DNA from 2 places in the Streptomyces sp. NPDC014889 genome. Region 1 is predicted to be linked to the other one. Evidence: riboswitches for the same ligand, from Rfam matches in the RefSeq annotation. Region 1 holds a riboswitch; the other holds the start of a gene.
The links. A riboswitch is a leader RNA that binds a small molecule or an ion and turns the genes downstream of it on or off. The one in region 1 is predicted to bind cobalamin.

Region 1 (5,010 bases):
GGCGGTCGTTCGGCACCTGGGTGACCTGGTTCCTGCTCGGCGGCGACCTGTACACCGCCTACACCTTCGTGGCCGTGCCGGCCGCCGTCTACGCGACGGGCGCGGCGGGCTTCTTCGCGGTGCCGTACACGATCCTGGTGTATCCGCTGATCTTCACGTTCCTGCCGCGGCTGTGGTCGGTGTCGCACCGGCACGGATACGTGACCACCTCGGACTTCGTCCGCGGCCGGTTCGGCTCCAAGAGCCTGTCGCTGGCGGTGGCGCTCACCGGCATCCTCGCGACCATGCCGTACATCGCGCTCCAACTGGTCGGCATCCAGGCCGTCCTGGACGTGATGGGCGTGGGCGGCGGCGAGAGCACCCACTGGTTCGTGAAGGACCTGCCGCTGCTGATCGCCTTCGGTGTGCTGGCCGCGTACACCTACTCCTCGGGGCTGCGCGCGCCCGCCCTGATCGCCTTCGTTAAGGACACCCTGATCTACATCGTGATCGCGGTGGCCATCATCTACATCCCGATCAAACTGGGCGGCTTCGGCGAGGTGTTCGCCAAGGCGGGCCAGAAGTTCACCGAGACGGGTTCGGGCGGCCTGGTGCCGGCGGCGGCCGGCCAGTGGACGTACGCCACGCTCGCCCTCGGCTCCGCGCTCGCGCTGTTCATGTATCCGCACTCGATCACCGCGACGCTGTCCTCGCGCAGCCGCGAGGTGATCCGCCGCAACACCACGATCCTGCCGCTGTACTCGCTGATGCTGGGCCTGCTCGCCCTGCTGGGCTTCATGGCGATCGCGGCGGGTGTGAAGGTGAAGAACGGCCAGCTCGCCATTCCGCAGCTCTTCGAGAACATGTTCCCGGACTGGTTCGCGGGCGTGGCCTTCGCGGCGATCGCCATCGGCGCGCTGGTGCCGGCGGCCATCATGTCGATCGCCGCCGCGAACCTGTTCACCCGCAACATCTACAAGGACTTCATCCGCCCGCAGGCGACGCCGAAGGAGGAGACCCGGGTCTCCAAGATCGTGTCGCTGCTCGTGAAGGTGGGCGCGCTGGTCTTCGTCCTGACCATGGACAAGACGGTCGCCATCAACTTCCAGCTGCTCGGCGGCATCTGGATCCTGCAGACCTTCCCGGCCCTGGTCGGCGGCCTGTTCACCCGCTGGTTCCACCGCTGGGCGCTGCTGGCGGGCTGGGCGGTCGGCATGGTCTACGGCACGGTCGCGGCCTACGGGGTCGCCTCGCCGACGTCGGGGCAGAAGCACTTCGGCGGCTCGGCGAAGGAGATCCCGGGCATCGGCGAGATCGGCTACATCGGCATGACGGCGTTCGTGCTCAACGCCGTCGTCGCGGTGCTCCTGACGTTCGTGCTGCGGGCGGTCAACGCGCCCCAGGGCGTGGACGAGACCCGTCCTGAGGACTACACGGCGGACGCCGGCGACCCGGGCGTCGAGGCGGAGCTCCCGCCGGCCACGGCGGCGGCCCCGCAGTAGCACCGGGCATCCTGCGGGCCGCCGGAGAAATCCGGCGGCCCGCTGCCGTGCCCGTGCGGCACACTCGGCTCCATGGACTTCCTGATCCGGCCGGTCGAACCCGGCGAGTACGGCATCCTCGGTGAGATCACCGCCCAGGCCTACCTCCAGGACGGGCTCCTGGACTTCGGTGAGAGCGACGGGTATCTCGACGAGCTGCGGGACGTGGCCAAGCGGGCGGCCGCGGCCGAGGTTCTGGTGGCGGTGGCGGACGGGGAGGTGCTCGGCGGGGTGACCTTCGTCGCCGGCGCCGGCCCCATGGCCGACCTCGCCGGCCTTGGGGAGACCGAGATACGGATGCTGGCGGTCGCGCACGCGGCGCGCGGCAGAGGCGTCGGCGAGGCCCTCGTACGGGCCTGTGCGGACCGGGCACGGGCCGTGGAGGGCTGTGTCCGCATGGTGCTGTCCACCCAGAGCTCCATGCACACCGCCCACCGCATCTACGAGCGTCTGGGCTTCGTCCGCACACCGGGCCGGGACTGGAACCCCCTCCCCCACCTGGACGACATCACGCTGCTCACCTACGAGTTGACATTCTGACACGCTCCGGAGTCGACGCGGCACAACATATGGGGGTGCCCGACTCGCTCAGCACAAGATGTATGCTCGTGCTCACTGTCGCCGCAGGGGAATCCGGTGCGAATCCGGAACTGTCCCGCAACGGTGTACTCGTGCGCGTATGCCCCCATGGCCCGCCACGAGCGTCAGTCCGAGGACCTGCCGACAGTGCGCCCGGCCGTCCGGTCCGGGTGCCCTGACGTCCGGGCCTCGTGGAATGGGCCGGTGGACGCGGCGCCGCGTGCGCTCGTGTGCCGCCCCCTGCCCTCGGCGAGGCCCCGCGCCGAGCGAGGGAGTGCTCCACGTGACCATCGCGCCAGCCGACCCGGTTTCAGTCACCGCCACGGAAACCGACGGGCCAGGTGCCGTACTGCTGCGGACCCTGACCGAGCTGACCGCCGACCTCCCCGACGCCGACCCCGGCCGGGTCGCCGCCGCCGCGCTGCGCGGCCGGTCGGCGCGGGCCGACGAGGCCGAGTTGCGCGAGCTGGCCACGGAGGCGGCCGCCGGGCTCATCTCGGAGGACCCCGCCTACTCCCGGCTGGCGGCCAGGCTGCTGACCCTCGCCGTCCGCGCCGAGGCCGCCTCCCAGGGCGTCGCCTCCTTCACCGACTCGGTCGCCGTGGGCCACCGCGAGGGCCTCATCGCCGACCGGACCGCTGAGTTCGTGCGCGCCCACGCCGACCGCCTGGACGCGCTGATCGACCGGGCCGCCGACGACCGCTTCGGCTACTTCGGCCTGCGCACCCTGCACAGCCGGTACCTGCTGCGGCACCCGATCACCCGCAAGGTGATCGAGACGCCCCAGCACTTCATGCTGCGGGTCGCGGCCGGTCTCGCGCAGGACGACACCGCGCGGTCCGTCGACGAGGTCGAGGCGCTCTACGGGCTGATGAGCCGGCTCGACTACCTGCCCTCCTCCCCCACGCTGTTCAACTCCGGCACGCGCCACCCGCAGATGTCGTCCTGCTACCTGCTCGACTCCCCCAAGGACGAGCTGGACTCCATCTACGAGCGCTACCTCCAGGTGGCCCGTCTGTCCAAGCACGCCGGCGGCATCGGCATCGCGTACTCCCGCATCCGCTCCCGCGGTTCGCTGATCCGCGGCACCAACGGGCACTCCAACGGCATCGTGCCGTTCCTGAAGACCCTGGACGCCTCGGTGGCCGCCGTGAACCAGGGCGGCCGGCGCAAGGGCGCCGCCGCGGTCTACCTGGAGACCTGGCACTCGGACATCGAGGAGTTCCTGGAGCTGCGCGACAACACCGGCGAGGACGCCCGCCGGACGCACAACCTCAACCTCGCGCACTGGGTACCGGACGAGTTCATGCGCCGGGTGAACGCGGACGGGCAGTGGTCGCTGTTCTCCCCCGCGGACGTGCCGGAGCTGACCGACCTGTGGGGCGAGGAGTTCGACGCCGCGTACCGGGCCGCGGAGGCGCGGGGCCTGGCGCGCAAGACCATGCCGGCCCGTGACCTGTACGGCCGCATGATGCGCACGCTCGCGCAGACCGGCAACGGCTGGATGACCTTCAAGGACGCCGCCAACCGCACCGCCAACCAGACCGCGGAAGCGGGCCATGTGGTCCACTCCTCCAACCTCTGCACGGAGATCCTGGAGGTCACCGACGACGGCGAGACGGCGGTGTGCAACCTGGGGTCGGTCAACCTCGGCGCGTTCGTGGCCGGCGGGGACATCGACTGGGAGCGGCTGGACGAGGCCGTCCGCACCGCCGTCACCTTCCTCGACCGCGTGGTCGACATCAACTTCTACCCGACCGAGCAGGCGGGCCGCTCCAACGCCCGCTGGCGGCCGGTGGGCCTGGGCGCCATGGGCCTGCAGGACGTGTTCTTCAAGCTGCGACTGCCCTTCGACTCCCCTCAGGCGAAGGCCCTGTCCACCCGGATCGCCGAGCGGATCATGCTCGCCGCGTACGAGGCGTCCACCGACCTCGCCGAGCGCAGCGGCCCGCTGCCCGCGTGGGAGAAGACCCGCACGGCCCGGGGCGTGCTGCACCCCGACCACTACGACGTCGAGCTGACCTGGCCGGAGCGCTGGGCGGCCCTGCGCGAGCGGATCGCCGCCGTCGGCATGCGCAACTCGCTGCTGCTCGCGATCGCCCCGACCGCCACCATCGCCTCCATCGCGGGCGTGTACGAGTGCATCGAGCCGCAGGTCTCCAACCTCTTCAAGCGTGAGACGCTCTCCGGGGAGTTCCTCCAGGTCAACTCGTACCTGGTGGACGATCTGAAGGCGCTCGGCGTCTGGGACGCCCGCACCCGCGAGGCGCTGCGCGAGGCCAACGGCTCGGTGCAGGACTTCGCCTGGATCCCCGAGGACGTGCGCACGCTCTACCGCACGGCGTGGGAGATCCCGCAGCGCGGCCTGATCGACATGGCCGCGGCCCGCACCGCGTTCCTGGACCAGTCCCAGTCCCTGAACCTGTTCCTGGAGACGCCGACCATCGGCAAGCTCTCCTCGATGTACGCCTACGCCTGGAAGCAGGGCCTGAAGACGACGTACTACCTGCGCTCCCGCCCGGCGACCCGGATCGCGCGCGCGGCCCGGGCCCAGGCTCCCGCCGCCGTCCCCCTCCAGCAGGCGGCGCCGGACGCCGACGCGATCGCCTGCTCCCTTGAGAACCCCGAGTCCTGCGAGGCCTGCCAGTAATGACCAGCGAGACCAAGAACCTGCTCGACCCCGGCTTCGAGCTGACGCTCCGTCCGATGCGCTACCCGGACTTCTACGAGCGCTACCGGGACGCCATCAAGAACACCTGGACCGTGGAGGAGGTCGACCTCCACTCGGACGTCGCCGACCTGGCCAGGCTGAGCCCGGCCGAGCAGCACCTGATCGGACGGCTGGTGGCCTTCTTCGCCACCGGTGACTCGATCGTGGCGAACAACCTGGTGCTCACGCTGTACAAGCACA
Region 2 (5,010 bases), on a different contig from region 1:
GCGGCACCACCAGGCCGACGAACCCGATGACGCCGGTGTGGGCGACCAGGCACGCGGTCACCAGCGCGGCCGCGGCGACCAGGGCCCAGCGGGTGCGTTCGACGTGGACGCCGAAGGAGCGGGCCGCGGTCTCGCCGAACGCGAACGCGTCCAGGTCCCGGGCGGCCGCGACCATGACCACCGTGCCGACGACGGTCACGGCGCTCAGGAAGACGGCCGTGTCCCACCGGACCCCGGCCACCGAGCCCAGCGTCCACTCCATGACACCTCGGGCGGCGTTGCGGTCGCCGAGGACGAGCACGACGAACGACGTGTACGCGCCGCACATCTGCCCCACCGCGATGCCGGCCAGCACGGTCCGCGCGGCCGGCAGGGACCGGGTGCGCGCGGCGGCCAGTGCCAGTACGACGACCACGGCGAGCAGGGCGCCGGCGAAAGCGGCCGCCGGGAGCGCGCTGATCGCCGCGGCGCCGGTGGCTCCGACGCCGAGGACGATCACGGTGACCGCGCCGACGGCGGCACCGTTGGAGATCCCGAGCAGGTAGGGGTCGGCCAGGTCGTTCCCCGTCAGGGTCTGCAGCACCGCGCCGCAGACCGCGAGCCCGGCGCCGGTCGCGGCGGCTCCCAGGACCCGGGGCAGCCGCAACTGCCAGACGATCTGGTCGTCCAGCAGCGTGACATGGGAGCCGCCGAGGCCGAGCCGGCGCAGAACGACGCCGGCCACGACGTGCGGCGGCTCGTGGACCGAACCCACGGCGAGGCCGAGCAGGACGGTGACCAGCAGCAGGACCGCGGCAACGGTCAGGCCCGCCGCCGCGCGACTCGCTCCCGCGGGCCGTGCGGCGGGACGATCCGCCACGGTCATGAACGCGGGCGCAGCTTGCTCAGGCCTGCCGAGACCAGGGCGGCACCGTCGGCGAGGCGCACGCCGGGCGTCGTCTCGGAGAACGGCACGACCACGAAAGCCCGGTGCCGGACGGCGGTGAGCTTGCTGAGCACCGGGTCGTGCTCCAGGTAGTCGATCCTGGACTGCGCGGTGTCCCAGCTGGCGTCCGCGAGCACGATGACGTCCGGGTCCGCCGCGGTCACCTTCTCCCAGCTCACGGTCTTCCAGCCACCGGGCAGCGCGCCGAAGACGTTGTGGGCGCCGACGGCGTCGAGCACGAGCTGGGGTCCGCCGTGGCCGGCGCCGACGAACGGGGCCTTGGTGTTCGAGTCGTACCAGAGCACGTTCAGGCCCTTGCCCGCCGCCTTGGCCTCGAGGTCGGCAAGCTGATGCTTCTGCTCCTTCTGGAGGGCGGCGGCACGCGGTCCGACACCGAACACCTCGGCGATGTCGCCCACTTCGTCCCACACCGCCTGGAAGGACACCGGCGGCACCTGCTTGCTGTCGGCGCAGCCGAACGGCGACAGGTAGGACTCGATGCCCTTGGAGCTCAGCTCCGCCTGCGTGCCCGCCACCTTGCCGCTGAACGCGCTGGAGTAGGAGGCGTAGAGGAAATCCGGACGCGACGCGAGGAGCTTCTCCGCGGTCGGGTACTCCTTGGAGAGCACCGGGACGGCGTCGTAGGCCGCCGTCCACTTCGCCGGGACCGCGTCGTCGAGGAACGCCGTTCCGGCCATCCGGGACTGCAGACCGAGGGCCAGGGCCACCTCGGTGGCGCCCTGGTTGAGGGTGATCAGCCGGCTCGGCGGTGCGCTGACGGTCGTGGTGACGCCGCAACTGCTGACGCTCACCGGCGCGGGGCGGCTGCTCCCGGTCGCCGCGGCGGGCTTGTCGGCCGCGGGCGCACCCGTACAGGCGCCGAGCGCACCGACGAGCAGGAGTGCCGTGGCGGCGAGGCTGGAGCGCACGGCACGCGCGCGGCGTATGGAACGCTGAGATCGAAACGGACGCAGGGGACCGCGGGGCATGTGCTCTCCAACCCTCGTGGAACATGTCGCGCCGTGGCCGGTCTCCTGGCTTCCGCATCAACGTCACGAGGCCGGCCTTCCCAGGTGGTTCGTTCCCGATCCACCCAGTGGCCCTGACCGCTCCGGGAGCCGTCAGCGAGGGCCGCGGGACTCCGCGACTACAGTGGCGAGGGCCGCACCGGCTTCCCACCGGTTTCCCGTACACCACGGCAGCCACACGGTACCAAGCCGCTGGTGGCGCAGCCGCGAGGAGCGTCCCGCAGGAGAGGCGGTCCGGAGTCCCGGAGTTCAGCCGTGACGGTCAGCGCTTGAACTGCGTCTCCTCGATGCGTGTCTGCACCGTCCGGCCGCTCTCCCACGCGTTGGCGCCCGGCGCCACTTCCGGCATGGGGATGTCCGCCCGGTTCTGCCGCTTGTGCGAGGTCGAGATGCCGAGCCGCTCGTCGCGGGCCTGGATCATCTCGTCCGCGGCCTGCCCGTCCTGGGTGAAGCCCATCATCAGTTGCGGGATCCCGTAGGGGAAGTCGTCGCGGTCGTACTGCCACGTGTGGAACGTCTTCCCGTAGGTGGTCACGAGGTCCTCGAAGTAGGCGTGTTCGGCCAGGTCGGGAATACCGGGGGCGGTGAGGCTGCCGGACTTGACCTCGTAGTGGTGGCTGTGCCACAGCCGCTTCTCGTCCTCGGGCAGGTCGCGGAAACGCTCCTCGCTGATGATGTACTCGATGCCGATCAGACGGGCGTCGGGCGCGTTGCGGTCGAAGATCACGCACTGGTGCAGGTCGTGCTGGAGATGGATGCAGAAGTGCGTGGCTTCCACCTGCCGGCCCATGTCGTCGGCGTACAGGTGGAAGCCGTTGAGATACGTGCTCATCGCATCGAGCGGATACTTCGGCTGCATCGCGCCGGCCGCCAGATCCAGCGCGCGGTGCTTGAGCGGGTGCCCCTTGCCGACCTTGCTGATCGTCGCCACCTTGCGGCCGAACAGCAGGCCGGCCGCGGCCGTCACCCCTGCCGCGACCCCGATGCCGAGGGACGCGGCCGATCCCCGGCCAGAACCGCGCGTGCGCTGCATGCCCTGCACGAGTGCCATGCCTGGCGAGTGCCCTGTGCCCGGTGGCTGTAACGGGGCACCGGTGGTGCTCCGAAACGGGCGATCCCCTGTCCCAGCGCGCGGCTAGCCCGGGGGCCGAGACCCAGGGCCGATGACGTCCCCGGCCTTTGCCGAAGAGAGCCCGAGCGCAGTCAGACGTGCCGCGCCCACGGACAGGACGCCCTGGGGTGTCGTACACGGTGAACGCCCCGGAGGCCGAGACCCGCTGCGCCACCATGTGCAGCAGCGCTTCCGCTTACGAGGCCGGAGCCCAACCGCGGCCGGACACGAGACACGTGAACGCCGACCGCGGTGACCCATGCCGCTGCCTCCGACTGCACCCCGGGATTACGACTCCGGGACTGCGGGGCTGAGCGGTCCTGGAGGGTCTGTGCGCGGCCCAGCAGGCCTCCAGCCGCTTTCCGGCCCCTCGTCCTCCGCCCGCCCGCCGCCCGGCGGGCGGACGGCGCCATGGTGCTTGCGGATCACCACGTATGTCTCGCCGTCCCCCGGCGGCCGCCTCCAGGAACGGGTGGTCAACGTGTGCAGCCGCCCGTTCACGATGGCGTGACGCGGCAGATGGGCACCGAACTCCCCGGTCACCGCTTTCAGCAGCGACCGTTCCGCCTCGGCGCCGTCCCTCAGGTCGCCGAAGAACCGGCTCGGGTCCAGCGTCCGCGGTATCTCTCCGCTTCTCCGGATCTCTCCGTCCGCGTAGGTGAACGCGTACTGCTCGGCACCCTCTCGCGCCACGGAAAGGTGGAAGAACGGCTCCCCGTGCCGTGTCCGCAGGCCGCTCCACACCACTACCGCGCGGGTGCCCGCGGCGGCCGCGGCCGGGGAGACGAACCGCTCCCGGTGGAACGGGCCAGGGTCGCCCTCGAAGGCGAAGCTCCAACCGGCGCCGGCCCGGCCGACCGTCATGAGAGCCCTGTCGTCGTAGGAGGAGAACTCCCTCTGGGGGTGCAGCGACTTCTGGCGCGCCTCCCAGAAGGTCATCGGTTCGTTCAGCACGGTGCCGTCCCCGTCCGCGAGATGTCCGGGCAACTCCTGCGGCGCCACCCCCTCCACCAGGACGAACCGGTAGGACGTGCGATGGTTGCCCGGGTCCGGCTCCGCGAGCCACGCCAGGTCGCCCGGGTCGAGCGAGGCCGTCGGGCTCGGTGCCTCACCCGTCTGCCCGCCCCGTGGCGTGGACAGCAGTTCGCGGCCCCGCTCCGGGGTCAGCAGTGGCCCGAGCACGGGGTCGGCCACCCACCCCAGCGGCGCCAGGTGGTCCGGTCCCAGCGGCTCCCACAGGGGCAGAGCGTTCATCAGTGTCAGCCATGCCCCGTCGGTGTCTCCCCACCGCGCCAGCTCCCGCGCCCGCTCGACCGCCTCCCCGAACGGTCCGTCGGCCGTGTACCGGTACGTGCCCTTCCGCACCTGATCCAGCGTCGCGTAGGCCAGTTCCACCAAGTCGTCGTCGGCGCCCCGCAGATGGAACGTCAGCGTGGAGTCGTCCCGGTACGAGTGCGCCGCGTGCTCGGCGACCAGTGGTGGCAGCAGCTCGGGCGCGTACCGCGGGTCCGTCACCAGACCGTCGAAGTACACCATGGAGGTCTGTCCGAGCAGGCGGCGTATCTGGTCGCCCAGCCCGGCGGCCCGCGGCCTGCCGTACCCCTTGGCCTCGTCCAGCGCCGTCCCGGCCCGTTCCCAGCCGCCGCGCAGCGCCTCCAGCCGGGCCTCCGCCACCTGGGCGTCCAGCTTTCGCGTCGTGTCGTTGACGAACACCGGCTCCGCGTCGCGCGGGTGCGCCCGCAGGCTGTGGAACTCCCGGTACATGTCCCGCATGAACTCGAGGAAGTTCGCGTGCCGTTCGGGCGGCGCGGCCCGCCAGCTCGCCCATGTGTACACGGCCCACTCACCGTCCTCGTCCACGTCCTCGGGATCCATGAGGACGTGGGTGATGTCGGACTCGACGTCCAGCTGCAGCCCGCGCCGCCAGATGTCCGCCTCCCGCCGCT

Region 2: another riboswitch for cobalamin. It lies ahead of ACF09J_RS19625 (ABC transporter substrate-binding protein); the one in region 1 lies ahead of ACF09J_RS10685 (ribonucleoside-diphosphate reductase subunit alpha).

What each region holds. Positions count from the first base shown of each region.
Region 1 covers NZ_JBIBWH010000004.1:407,442-412,451, reverse strand. Annotated here, with positions in the region: gene mctP (monocarboxylate uptake permease MctP) at 1-1,481, shown strand, start outside; gene ACF09J_RS10690 (GNAT family N-acetyltransferase) at 1,554-2,060, shown strand; cobalamin riboswitch at 2,106-2,260, shown strand; gene ACF09J_RS10685 (ribonucleoside-diphosphate reductase subunit alpha) at 2,383-4,749, shown strand; gene ACF09J_RS10680 (ribonucleotide-diphosphate reductase subunit beta) at 4,749-5,010, shown strand, end outside.
Region 2 covers NZ_JBIBWH010000009.1:160,305-165,314, reverse strand. Annotated here, with positions in the region: partial or broken gene ACF09J_RS19630 (iron chelate uptake ABC transporter family permease subunit) at 1-865, opposite strand, end outside; gene ACF09J_RS19625 (ABC transporter substrate-binding protein) at 862-1,854, opposite strand; cobalamin riboswitch at 1,932-2,157, opposite strand; gene ACF09J_RS19620 (OBAP family protein) at 2,216-3,004, opposite strand; partial or broken gene ACF09J_RS19615 (SMI1/KNR4 family protein) at 3,353-5,010, opposite strand, start outside.